DNA from 3 places in the Rhodoligotrophos appendicifer genome. Region 2 is predicted to be linked to each of the others. Evidence: riboswitches for the same ligand, from Rfam matches in the RefSeq annotation. Region 2 holds a riboswitch; each other region holds the start of a gene.

Region 1 (4,327 bases), on a different contig from region 2:
CGATCCCATTGGCGCTTTGAAGCGAGTTGCTTTGCGCGATGATCCCTTTGCCCTTGCGCTCCGTGGCATCGCCATGGCGCAACTCGGTGAACTCGCACGCGCCAAATCCCTCCTGCGGGAGGCGGCGCGCGATTTTGGTCCGGAACAAGCTGTGCCCCGTGCCCGCTGCATCATCGCCGAGGCAGAGATCGCCCTCGCCTCGCGAGACCTGAGCTGGCCGCCAAAGGCACTGCTAGCCGCACGGAGGACGCTTGAGGCACATGGCGATCACGTCAACGTCGCCCACGCCCGCACCCTCCACAGCAGGCGTCTGCTGCTGATCGGACGCCTGGACGAGGCCGAGCAGTCCCTCGCCGATTTCGATGCAACACCGCTTCCACCGGCCTTGCGGGCAGCTCATGAGCTGGTCGTCGCCGGCATAGCGATGCGGCGCCTCCGGACAAAGACGGCGCGTGGGGCTCTCGCACGAGCTGAAAAAGCTGCCCGGCAAGCTGACATCACTGCGCTGATGACAGCGGTTCAGAGGGCGGCGCGCACGCTGGACACTCCTGCGGCGCGAATGATTGCGGGGGGCAAGGACAGGCTCATTTCGCTCGCTGAGGTTGAAGCATTGCTGGCCTCGGAGATGCTTGTCATAGATGCCTGCCGGCACCTCGTGCGCCAGGCGGGAAGGCACATTTCGCTCGCGACGCGTCCGGTCTTGTTCGCGCTTGCCCGCGCTCTCGGTGAGGCTTGGCCAAACGATGTATCGAGAAGCAGGCTCTTGGCTCTCGCCTTCAAAGCAAAGCATACCGACGAGTCTCATCGGGCGCGCCTGCGGGTCGACATCGGGCGGTTGCGCACGGAACTTCAAGACATGGCAGATGTCCGAGCCACGACGAAAGGCTTTGCCCTGGTCCCGCACCAGCCCTGTGAGGTCGGCGTTTTGGCGCCACCCTTCGAGGAGGGGCACGGCTCTTTGCTCGCAATGCTGTCAGATGGCGAGGCGTGGTCCAGCTCGTCCCTCGCGATCGCGCTCGGCACAAGTCCTCGGACCGTTCAGCGGGCGCTCGGCGAGCTTGCCAGGACCGGCAGGGTCCAATCTTTCGGCCGCGGCCGCGCGCAACGGTGGCTCACTCCGGCTCCTCCGGGTTTCCCGACAATCTTGTTACTCCCGGGCCCGCTGCCGAGTGACTAGAAGAGGGTCATGAAACGATCTGCAGCTGAAATCCTTCGTGAATACGGGCCATTCCCAGGCGCCGATCATGTGCATGGTGTCACCTACGATGGTCAGCACGTTTGGTTTGCATCCGGCGACAAACTGAACGCCTTCGACCCTGACGACGGGACGCCGCGGGCATCAATCGGCGTCGAGGCTCATGCGGGAACGGCGTTCGATGGTCAGTACCTCTTCCAGATCGCTGAGGATCGGATCCAGAAGATCGATCCGAAGACGGGGCACGTGCTGAAGACGATCCCAGCGCCTGGCGGCGGCGGTGACTCAGGGCTCGCGTGGGCGGAGGGCACCCTCTGGGTCGGGCAGTATCGTGACCGAAAGATCCACCAAGTCGACCCTCAGACCGGCGAGATTCTTCGCACTATCGACTCCGACCGCTTCGTCACGGGGGTAACCTGGGTCGACGGTGAACTCTGGCATGCCACCTGGGAAGGTGATGAAAGCGATTTGAGACGAATAGATCCGAAGACGGGCGAAGTGCTGGAAAGTCTCGAAATGCCCGTCGGTGCAGGAATATCGGGACTTGAAGCTGATTCCGGCGATCGTTTTTTCTGCGGAGGCGGAAATACCGGCAAGGTCAGGACCGTCCGCCGACCCAAGCGTGGCGCCTCGGCCGTCGAAGGCTCAAAATAGGCGATCCAGATCGGACTGAGCCGGCGGCTGAGTCCGATCCCCCTGCCCTAATGGATAGGATCCAGGACCACCACAGGGATCTCGCGCTCTGTCTTCGACTGATAATCAGAGTAAGGCGGCCAGAATTCCAGCGCCTTCTTCCAAAGTCTCTCGCGCTCCTCGCCCGTCGCCGTCCTGGCGCGAGCCTTGATCTTCTGAGTCCCGACCTGGATCTCCACATCCGGATCGACGAGGATATTGCGGTACCATCCGGGGTGTTCAGGAGCACCACCTTTGGACGCCACGACGAAGTAGCTGCCGCCTTCAGAACCGTAATACAGGGGGAACAGGAACTTCTCTCCAGATTTGCGGCCAGTGGTGGTCAGCAGCAGTGAGGGGACGATGATCTCGCCGCGCTCCGGGAGCGTCGCCTTATGCATATGCCCTTCGGTTCCCCCGCTTGCGAGATACCGCTCGGCATGCTCGACCATCCAGTCCGGCAGGTTCTTTGGGAGTTTGGCTTCAGTCATTTGCGCCCTCCTTGAAAGCTGTATGGAATATAGCGCGGAGTGGCTGATCGGCAATGCCCTGGCCGATCCGTCTCAGAGGAGTGACGAGGCGTCTGTTTGCACAAAGACGCGGACAAGGTGCCGTCAGCAGCCGTATTTTTGCGATGACACGTCCCCTGCGCTCTGCGATAAAGTCCGATGAGAGACGGGGGCGCCCACCGCAAGGCGGGCTGAGAAGAACCCTTCGAACCTGAACCAGATCATGCTGGCGGAGGGAGTCGCTCGGGATCGTTCCGCTCACAGCGTTTCACCCGCGCCCGCCCCCGCCGACGAGGGGGCCGATGGCCAGTCGCACGACATCGATGGATAGAGGCGCAACCCGGATGTGTCGGCAACGGGATCGGCCGTGATCTCCCAGTTCCGCGACATGGCCAGGACGACAGCCGTGCTCCTGGTCATCTGGCAGGGGGCAATCTGGCTATTCGCACCGCCGCGTTACATTTTCCCGTCACCGCTGGACGTGCTCGCCGCCTTTCAGCGTCAGCCGGAATTCCTCCTGAGCAACAGCCTCGTGACCCTCACCGAGATCCTGCTGGGTTTCGTCCTCGGCGTCTCCTTCGGCGCTCTCTCCGCCTTGGCAATGGCGGCATTTCCCAAGTTAGGCCGGCTGGTCTGGCCGGCGCTGCTTGTTCTTCAAGCTTTTCCGGTCTTCGTCATCGCCCCGCTTCTTGTCGTCTGGTTCGGCTTCGGCATCGCCTCAAAGGTGATCATGGCGATGATCATCATTTTCTTCCCGGTCACCTCGGCATTCGCCGATGGATTGCGCCGTACCGACCCCTATTTGATCGACGCGGCCGCTCTCACGACCGCCACGCATTGGCAGACGCTCCTTTATGTCCGTATGCCCCTCGCAATGCCCGGGCTCCTGTCCGGCCTCCGTGTGGCTGCCCCTCTTGCTCCCCTTGGCGCTGTCATCGGGGAATGGGTGGGGGCCTCATCGGGACTGGGCTTCGTCATGGTGCAGGCCAATGCCCGCATGCAGACCGACACGGTCTTCGCAGCCATGGCCGTGCTTGCCATTCTCAGCCTCGCATTGCGCCATCTCGTCGACCAGTTGGCGCCACGCCTCATTCCATGGGCGAACGATCAATGATCCCTCCACTGCATCCATCGAGGAACTATCGAATGAACAAACGCGCGTTCCTAGTCGCCTGCCTCATGCTCCCGCTTTTCCTCAGCGCTCCGACACAGGCGGCTGAGAAGCTCACCGTCCTTCTCGAATGGTTCGTCAATCCCGATCACGCACCTTTGGTCGTGGCCGACAGGCTGGGGCTGTTCAAGGCAGCAGGACTTGAGGTCGAATTGATCGCGCCCTCTGATCCCTCAGCCGTTCCGCGCCTGGTGGCTGCGGGCCAGGCCGACATCGGCATTCATTATCAGCCCAATCTCTATCTCGATAACCAAGCCGGCGTAGACCTCGTCCGCTTCGGTACTCTCGTTGAAACGCCGCTCAACAGCATTACGGTACTGGCCGACGGGCCGATCCGCAGCCTCGCCGATCTCAAGGGAAAATCCATCGGCTACTCGGTCTCGGGATTCGAGCAGACCCTGCTGGAGCAGATGCTGGCAAGCGGCGGCTTAAGCTTGGACGACGTCCAGCTGGTCAATGTCAACTTTGCTCTTACAGCGTCCCTGATCGGAGGGAAGGTCGACGCCACCATCGGCGGCTTCCGCAACTTCGAACTGACCCAAATGAAGCTGGAAGGCCATCAAGGCAAATCCTTCTACCCGGAGGACCATGGTGTGCCGGCCTATGACGAGTTGATCCTGGTCACCCGACCCGAGCTTGTGGCGGATAATCGGCTGCCGCGCTTTCTCGAGGCCTTGGAGAAGGGAGCGCTTTATCTGACCAATCATCCGGATGAGGCCTGGAAGCTCTTCATCGCTGCCTATCCTGCTCTCGACGATGCACTCAACAAGCAGGCTTGGG
Region 2 (4,327 bases):
ACTCCGCGAATTGGGCGCGGTCATTGGCATCGGCGATCGATCCCGGGCGCAGGCCGTCGCCCAGAGAGAACGACACGTCATATTTCGCCATGAGATCGCAGATGTCGCCGAAACGCTCATAGAGGAAGCTCTCCTTGTGATGGGCGAGGCACCACTTGGCCATGATCGAGCCGCCGCGGCTGACGATGCCGGTCACCCGGTCGGCCGTCAGGTGGATGTAGCCCAGACGGACGCCGGCATGGATGGTGAAGTAATCCACCCCCTGCTCGCATTGCTCGATGAGGGTGTCCTTGTAGACCTCCCAGTCGAGTTTCACGGGATCGCCGTCGACCTTCTCCAGGGCCTGATAGAGCGGCACCGTGCCGATGGGCACCGGAGCATTGCGGATGATCCATTCGCGGGTGTTGTGGATGTTCCGACCCGTGGACAGGTCCATGACCGTGTCGGCGCCCCAGCGGATGGCCCAGACCATTTTCTCGATCTCCTCTTCCACCGAGGAGGTCACAGCCGAATTGCCGATATTCGCGTTGATCTTCACCAGGAAGTTGCGGCCGATGATCATCGGCTCAAGTTCGGCGTGGTTGATGTTGGAGGGGATGATCGCCCGCCCCCGCGCAATCTCGGAGCGCACGAATTCCGGGGTCACGAATTCCGGCAGCTCGGCGCCGAACTGCTCGCCATCGGCCAGGATCTTGCCGGCGTCCGCCAGGGCCTGCTTGCGACCGATATTCTCGCGCTCGGCCACATAGACCATCTCCTTGGTAATGATCCCGGCGCGGGCGCACTGCAACTGGGTCAGGGGCTTGGAGCCGTCGCCGATCAGCGGCCTGTGGGTCAAGGGAAAGAAGCGGGCGAGATGCTTGCCCCCGACGCCACCATTGTCCTCCGGCGTGATGGTCCTGCCGTCATAGGCGCGCACGCCGCCGCGTTCGAGAAGCCAGTCGGTGCGCTTGCGGGCGAGGCCCTGTTCAACGTCGATTGAGACCGTGGGATCGGTGAAGGGGCCGGAGGTGTCGTAGACACGCAAGGGCGATTCGTTGGCGCTGGCATGCAGCGCGATTTCGCGGAACGGTACCGCGAGATCGGTGTCGGCCGCGGGATGGGTGTAGACTTTGGTGCTGGCCGGCAGCGGCCCCGTGGTGACCGTCGGGGCCGTCAGATCGGCAGGCTTGATGGGCTTGTTCATGTCAGATCTCCTGGTCCTGTTGCACAAGGAGATCCGGGAGACAGACGTCGAGCTGGATGAACGGCGTGTTCCAGTCCCTTCGCCGGCATGACCCGGATCAGGTTCGAAGGGTTTGCTCTGGATGGAAGCGGATCAGGCTTCCGAGCATCTCAGCACCGGTTAAGGCGCACCCCTCGGAACGAGGTTTCAGTGTGGGCGATAGAGCCGCTGGAGGCAAGTCTCAAGAAAGGGAGGACTCGGACTGCCACGGACTTCCTGGACAACACAACCCAAGGTTGATATTATCCCTTCCTATTTAAATTGGCGCGTTTTAGGCGATGATCCCGTCTCAAGCTGTAACACCATTTTGCCAATAGGAGATTTTCCATGACAAGGGTTGCACCAGTTCACATTGCAGTTCAAGATAATATAAGTGGTTTTCTTATAGAAACCGACAACATCATGAATTATTTAAAATTAAACTTCGGTAATAAATACGATGAGACGCCCAACTTACTCAAAACAACCGTGTTGTCTGGAACTATAATGAATGTAACCAGAGAAATATTTTCATTTAAATTCATGGAGTGGCGCAATTGACAAACAATTGGAGTGGCAGAAAGGTTTTTTAAACAGTAGATTAAATAAAATTCCAGATAATCTGAATCAAATTAATGATTTTTTAGGGAACGTCGACGACCCGAAATTTCAAAGCATGATGAGTAATTTGTCTCAACATTCGGACCAAATCAAGGAAGCGCTCAAAAACTTACCCTTGTACACAGCCGAAACGGATTTCATGATGACGTGACTGGAGCGATTTGGGTAGGCAACAGCAGAAGCAGTGCGACCAGACGAGGGGGGTCCGCTCTATCAATCCTCGAAGGGATCCGTCATTAAAATCGTGTCGTCGCGCTCGGGGCTCGTCGACAGCAGCGCCACGGGACACTCGATCAGCTCCTCGATGTGGCGCACATATTTCACGGCCTGGGCCGGCAGATCGGCCCAGCTGCGCGCGCCTTGCGTCGATTGCGACCACCCCTCCACGGTCTCGTAGATCGGCTCGACCCTCGCCTGCGCGGCCTCGCTTGCCGGGAGGTGATCGATGCGCTTGCCGTCCAGACGATAGCCCACACACAGTTTCAGCTCCTCGAAGCCGTCGAGCACATCCAGCTTGGTGAGCGCAATGCCGTTGATGCCGCTGGTCTTCACGGTCTGGCGGACAAGGGCGGCATCGAACCAGCCACAGCGCCGCTTACGGCCGGTCACGGTGCCGAATTCATGGCCGCGCTCGCCCAGGCGCTGGCCGACTTCGTTCAGCTGCTCGGTCGGAAAAGGTCCAGCCCCGACCCGCGTCGTGTAGGCCTTCACGATTCCCAGCACATAGCCGATGGCCCCCGGTCCCAGCCCCGAGCCGGTCGCTGCCTGACCGGCGACGACATTGGACGAGGTCACATAGGGGTAGGTGCCGTGATCGATATCGAGCAGAGCACCCTGTGCACCCTCGAACAGGATGCGGCTGCCGGCGCGGCGATGCTCGTCGAGGAGCATCCAGACCGAATCGGCATAGGGCAGAACCTTCGGTGCCACCGCGCAGAGTTCGTCGTGCAGGGCCTGGGGATCAACCTCCGGCGCGCCCAGGCCGCGACGCAGGGCGTTGTGGTGGCTCAGCAACCGCGCAATCTTGCCCTCGAGTTCCTCGACACGCTCGAGATCCATGACCCGGATGGCGCGACGCCCGACCTTGTCTTCATAGGCGGGACCAATGCCCCGTCGCGTCGTGCCGATGGCGCCCTTACCTGCCGCCTCCTCGCGGATGCCATCAAGCTCGCTGTGCAGCGGCAGAATGAGCACGGCGTTCTCGGCGACGCGCAGATTGTCCCGGGAGATCTCGACCCCCTGCCCCCGCAGCCGCTCGATTTCACCGCACAGGGCCCAGGGGTCGACCACCACCCCATTGCCGATCACCGAGAGCTTTCCCGGCCGCACAATGCCCGAGGGCAGCAGCGACAGCTTGAAGACCTTGCCGTCGATGACCAGCGTATGGCCGGCATTGTGGCCACCCTGGAAGCGCACCACGACATCGGCGCGCTCCGAGAGCCAGTCCACGATCTTGCCCTTGCCTTCGTCGCCCCATTGGGCGCCGACCACGACCACATTGGCCATCAAAACATTCCTTCAAACGTCTCTGCAAACGGCGCCGTCTATAGCGCGGATCGTCAGGCATCCCAAGCGATGATGTCGGGTGACGGGCCGAGCATGTCGCTCCCGCCATTGCCGTGGCACCCCGATCTGCGATCATCGCCTCGTCACGGCAGGGGAGTCGCATGGGCAAGCAACCGAATATCGTCCTGATCATGCTCGATCAGCTCGCACCGCAATCGCTCCCGATGTATGGCCACGGGCTCGTCAAGACGCCGCATCTGTCCGCATTGGCGGCGACGGGCGTCGTCTTCGACAATTTCTACTGCAACTCGGCCCTGTGCGGCCCGTCGCGCTTTTCGATGATGACGGGGCAGAGGAATTCGCGCATCGGCGCCTTCGACAATGCCTCAGACTTCCCCGCAGCGATCCCGACCTTCGCCCATTATCTGCGGCTGGCGGGTTATCGGACATGTCTGGCCGGCAAGATGCATTTCGTCGGCCCCGACCAGCTGCACGGGTTCGAGGATCGGGTCACGACGGACGTCTATCCCGGCGATTACGGCTGGACGCCCACCTGGGATGACCCCGAGCGCGTCCATTGGTGGTTCCACAACATGCTCTCCGTCACCGAGGCGGGCCCCTATGACCGGACATTGGAGATGGATTACGACGAGGAGGTCGCCTGGCAAGGTTCGCGGTGGCTCTATGATGCGGCGCGGTCGAAGGACGAGCGACCCTTCATGCTGACCGTCTCCTACATGCATCCGCACGACCCCTATCTGGCTCCCCGGCCCTTCTGGGACTGGTACCGGTCGGAGGATATCGACATGCCGCGGGTCGCCGCCCTTCCGCTCGAGCAGCGCGACCCGTTCTCGCAACGCATGTGGCAGCTGTATGATCGCGGCGAATACGAAGTGACGGACGCGCATATTCGGGCCGCCCGGCATGGCTACTACGCCATGACCTCCTATGCAGACGACCTGGTGGGGCGCATCACGCGCACCCTCAAGGATCTCA
Region 3 (4,327 bases), on a different contig from region 2:
ACTGCGTCATCGGCCTGCATATGGGCGACGTCATGTTTGGCAATGTGGGCGTGCCGGAGCGGCTGACCTTCTCGGTGTTCGGTGCCGCCGTCAACGAAGTGGCACGGCTGGAGCAGCTGTGCAAAGCGCTGGGCGAACCCATTCTGGCGAGCGAGGAATTCAAGAATTGCCTGGAAGGCTGCTGGCGGCCCATGGGCGAGCATATGCTGCACGGCTTCTCCAATGCGATCGGGGTATTCGCGCCGGAAGAGCATCTGTTCTGCCAGGAATGGCTGGGAAGCGCGCCATCGCCTCTTGTTTGAACGCGGAAATGCTCTAAAGAGCGCGGACGCCGGTGAAGGATCCATCTTGACATTGAAGACCGACATCCGTGCCACCCCGACCGTGGGGATGGTCAGCCTCGGCTGCCCAAAGGCCCTCGTGGACAGCGAGCGGATCCTGTCGCAGCTGCGCGCCGGGGGCTATGCCATCTCGCCCGATTACGGCGGGGCGGACGTGGTGATCGTCAATACCTGCGGCTTCCTGGACAGCGCGAAGGCAGAATCGCTCGCCGCCATCGGGGAGGCGATCGCCGAAAACGGACGGGTGATCGTCACCGGCTGCATGGGGGTCGAGGCCGAGCGGATCCGGGATGCGCATCCGCAAGTGCTGGCGATCACGGGGCCGCACCAATATGAGGCGGTGGTCCATGCAGTGCACGAGGCCGTGCCGCCGGTCCATGACCCCTATGTCGATCTGGTCCCGGCCGAGGGGCTGCGCCTGACACCGCGGCATTATGCCTATCTGAAGATCTCGGAGGGCTGCAACAACCGCTGCTCGTTCTGCATCATCCCCAGCCTGCGCGGCGATCTGAAAAGCCGGCCGGCGGCGAATGTCATGTATGAGGCCGAGCAGCTGGTGCGCGCCGGGGTGAAGGAGCTGCTGGTGATCTCGCAGGACACCAGCGCCTACGGCCTCGACCTCAAATATGCGACGAGCAAGTTCCGCGGACGCGAACTCGAGGCCAAGATCGTGCCGCTGGCGACCGCCCTGGGGGAACTCGGCGCCTGGGTCCGGCTGCATTACGTCTATCCCTATCCGCATGTGGACGGGCTGATCCCGCTGATGGCGGACGGCAAGATCCTGCCCTATCTCGACATTCCGTTCCAACATGCCAGCCCCACGGTCCTCAAGGACATGCGCCGGCCGGCGAACCAGGTGAAGGTGCTGGAGCGCCTGCAGGCCTGGCGCAAGATCTGCCCCGACCTGGCGATCCGCTCGACCTTCATCGTCGGGTTTCCCGGCGAGACGGAGGAGGATTTCGAGTTCCTGCTGGACTGGATGAAGGAGGCCCGGCTCGAACGGGTCGGCTGCTTCAAATACGAACCCGTCGACGGCGCCACGGCGAACATGCTGCCCGGGATCGTGGCCGAGGAGGTGAAGGAAGAACGCTGGCACCGCTTCATGGCCGCCCAAGCCGAGATCAGCGGCGCCGTCATGCGCGCCAAGGTGGGACGCGAGATTGACGTCATCATCGATTCGATCGATGACGAGATGGAAGAAGCGGTGGGCCGGACCATCTGGGATGCACCGGAGATCGACGGGAATATCTTCCTGCCCGGCGAGCCGGACCTCGAAGTCGGATCCATCCACCGCGTCCGCGTCATCGACAGCGAAGAGTACGATCTGATCGGGGAAGTTCTCCCGCGCAGCTGAAGCAAGCTTGCACCACCATGCTTGCAGTAGGCGCCTCCGGACACCATTTGACGGGACGGGCTCGGTCGGCGTATCACGGGCCATCCAAGGGGAGTCCCGTCAGGGGCTGAGAGGCCATTGGCGCTTTCGAGCGCGACATGGCGACCCTTCGAACCTGATCCAGGTCAAGCTGGCGAAGGGATGGATCTTGCCTCGGCGTCTCATCCCCCTCCAGTTCGACATCGTCCCATCGGGCGGAGTGTGGACCATGACGACCATCACTGTGATCGGCGCAGGCGTTGCCGGACTGACGACCGCCCTCGCTCTCGCGGAGCGCGGCGCCGCCGTCGAAGTCGTGGAGCGGGGCGCGAGCCTCGGTCTCGCCTCTTGCTCGCGCTATGCGGGCGGCATGCTGGCGCCGTGGTGCGAACGCGAAAGCGCCGAACCGCTGGTGCTGTCGCTGGGGCGCGAGGCGCTGGACTATTGGCCGCGGATCATGCCGGACGTCGTCCCGCACGGCACCCTCGTCGTGGCGCAGCGGCGGGATGCCGCCGAACTCGACCGCTTCGGCCGCCGCACCAGCGCCTTCGAGACACTCAGTCCCGACGAGATCGCCAAGATCGAGCCGGCCTTGGCAGGCCGCTTTTCGCGGGCCCTGTTCTTCCGCGACGAGAGCCATCTCGACCCGCGCCGTGCCGTGCAGGTGCTGGCGGCGCGGCTGCACGCCCTCGGAGTGCCGATCCATCTCGACACCGACGGGCTCAGCCGACGTTCAGGCTCGGACTGGCTGGTCGATTGCCGCGGGCTCGCCGCCCGTGACGTGTTGGGCGATCTGCGCGGGGTGAAGGGCGAGATGCTGCTGGTCCGCTGCCCCGAGATGCAGCTTTCCCGCCCGGTGCGGCTGCTGCATCCGCGCATTCCCTTCTATGTGGTGCCGCGGGGTGACGGGGTGTTCATGCTGGGTGCCACGATGATCGAAAGCAGCGACCGGCAGACGATCACCGCGCGCTCGCTCGTCGAGATGTTGAACAGCGCCTATGCCCTGCATCCGGCCTTCGCAGAGGCAGAAATCCTAGAGATCGGCACCGATGCACGGCCAGCCTTCCCGGACAATCTGCCCCGGATCCGGGTGCGCGACCGGACCGTGTTCGTCAACGGACTCTATCGCCACGGCTTCCTGCTGGCGCCTGCCCTGGCGCGGATGGCGGCGGCCGTGATCCTCGACAACGCTTCCTTCCCAGAGGTCATGGATGAAGATCACGATCAACGGCGACGCGCGTGAAGTCACGAGCACCGATCTTGCCGGCCTGCTGCTCGAGCTGGGCTATGGAGAGGTCGTCGTTGCCACTGCCGTCAACGAAGCCTTCGTGCCCATGGGGCAACGCGCGGACCTGGAACTGGCCGCCGGCGACCGCGTCGAGGTGCTGACGCCGATGCAAGGGGGCTAAATCCATGAAGGTCTATGGGACGGAGCTCAAATCCCGCCTGTTCCTCGGCACGGCGCAGTATCCCTCCCCCGCCATCCTGGCGGAGGCGGTGCGGCGCTCGGCTTGCGAGGTGGTGACGGTCTCGTTGCGCCGGGAGGCCTCGAACCAACGCGCGGGCCATGATTTCTGGACACTGATCCGCGGCCTGGGCGTGCGCGTCCTGCCGAATACGGCCGGCTGTCATTCGGCCAAGGAGGCCGTGACCACGGCGCATATGGCCCGGGAGGTGTTCGGCACGCCGTGGATCAAGCTCGAGGTGATCCGCGACGACGACACGCTGCAGCCGGACGTGTTCGGCCTGGTGGAGGCGGCAAAGCTGCTCACTGACGAGGGCTTTCAGGTGTTTCCCTATACGACGGAAGACCTCAGCGTCGCCGACAGGCTCCTGGACGCCGGCTGCGAAGTGCTCATGCCCTGGGGCTCGCCGATCGGCTCGGGACGCGGGCTCAACAATGTCTATGCGCTGCGCTCGCTGAGGGCCCGGTTTCCCGACCTCCCCCTCGTGATCGATGCAGGGCTCGGACTGCCCTCGCACGCGGCGCAGGCGATGGAACTCGGCTTCGACGCCGTCTTGCTCAATACGGCCGTGGCGAAGGCGGGCGATCCTGCCGCCATGGCCGCGGCCTTCGCGCTGGCCGTCGAGGCGGGCCATGCCGGCTTCCAAGCCGATCCGATCGAGGTGCGGGAGATGGCAGCCGCCTCGACCCCCATGCTCGGCACAGCGTTCCGGAGCTGACGGTGCTGGATCCCTTCTATCTCATCATCGACGATGCAGGATGGCTCCCGCGGCTCCTGCCCATGGGCGTCCGTCTCGTCCAGCTCAGGGTGAAGGACGCGGATGAGGCTTCGCTCCTGCGCCAGATCGCGACGGCGAAAGAGCTGTGCCAGGCGGCCGGCGCGCAGCTGATCGTAAATGACTTCTGGCGCGAGGCGATCGATGCTGGTTGCGATTTCGTGCATCTCGGCCAGGGCGATCTCGATACGGCCGATCTGGGCGCCCTGAAGCGCGCAGGCGTGCGCGTCGGGATCAGTACCCATGACGACGCCGAGCTCGAGCGGGCCTTACGCCTAGCGCCCGATTACATCGCGCTGGGTCCCATCTTTCCCACCGTGCTCAAGCAGATGGCCTGGGCGCCACAGGGGCTGGACAAGCTCGCGATCTGGAA

What was found. Region 2 has a riboswitch for thiamine pyrophosphate ahead of thiC (phosphomethylpyrimidine synthase ThiC). Riboswitches for the same ligand answer to the same signal wherever they lie in the genome.
Region 1: it holds a riboswitch for thiamine pyrophosphate, as region 2 does, so the genes downstream of both, FKM97_RS01585 (ABC transporter permease) here and thiC (phosphomethylpyrimidine synthase ThiC) in region 2, are expected to answer to the same signal.
Region 3: it holds a riboswitch for thiamine pyrophosphate, as region 2 does, so the genes downstream of both, thiO (glycine oxidase ThiO) here and thiC (phosphomethylpyrimidine synthase ThiC) in region 2, are expected to answer to the same signal.

The regions. Positions count from the first base shown of each region.
Region 1 covers NZ_VHKL01000001.1:334,877-339,203, forward strand. The annotation lists gene FKM97_RS01570 (helix-turn-helix domain-containing protein) at 1-1,177, shown strand, start outside; gene FKM97_RS01575 (Vgb family protein) at 1,187-1,849, shown strand; gene FKM97_RS01580 (nitroreductase family deazaflavin-dependent oxidoreductase) at 1,897-2,358, opposite strand; TPP riboswitch at 2,535-2,631, shown strand; gene FKM97_RS01585 (ABC transporter permease) at 2,765-3,490, shown strand; gene FKM97_RS01590 (ABC transporter substrate-binding protein) at 3,523-4,327, shown strand, end outside.
Region 2 covers NZ_VHKL01000008.1:24,031-28,357, forward strand. The annotation lists gene thiC (phosphomethylpyrimidine synthase ThiC) at 1-1,186, opposite strand, end outside; TPP riboswitch at 1,243-1,370, opposite strand; gene FKM97_RS17625 (hypothetical protein) at 1,553-1,765, shown strand; gene FKM97_RS17630 (adenylosuccinate synthase) at 2,039-3,331, opposite strand; gene betC (choline-sulfatase) at 3,493-4,327, shown strand, end outside.
Region 3 covers NZ_VHKL01000005.1:370,308-374,634, reverse strand. The annotation lists gene FKM97_RS13630 (adenylate/guanylate cyclase domain-containing protein) at 1-302, shown strand, start outside; gene rimO (30S ribosomal protein S12 methylthiotransferase RimO) at 391-1,695, shown strand; TPP riboswitch at 1,773-1,893, shown strand; gene thiO (glycine oxidase ThiO) at 1,943-2,956, shown strand; gene thiS (sulfur carrier protein ThiS) at 2,925-3,122, shown strand; gene FKM97_RS13610 (thiazole synthase) at 3,127-3,897, shown strand; gene FKM97_RS13605 (thiamine phosphate synthase) at 3,900-4,327, shown strand, end outside.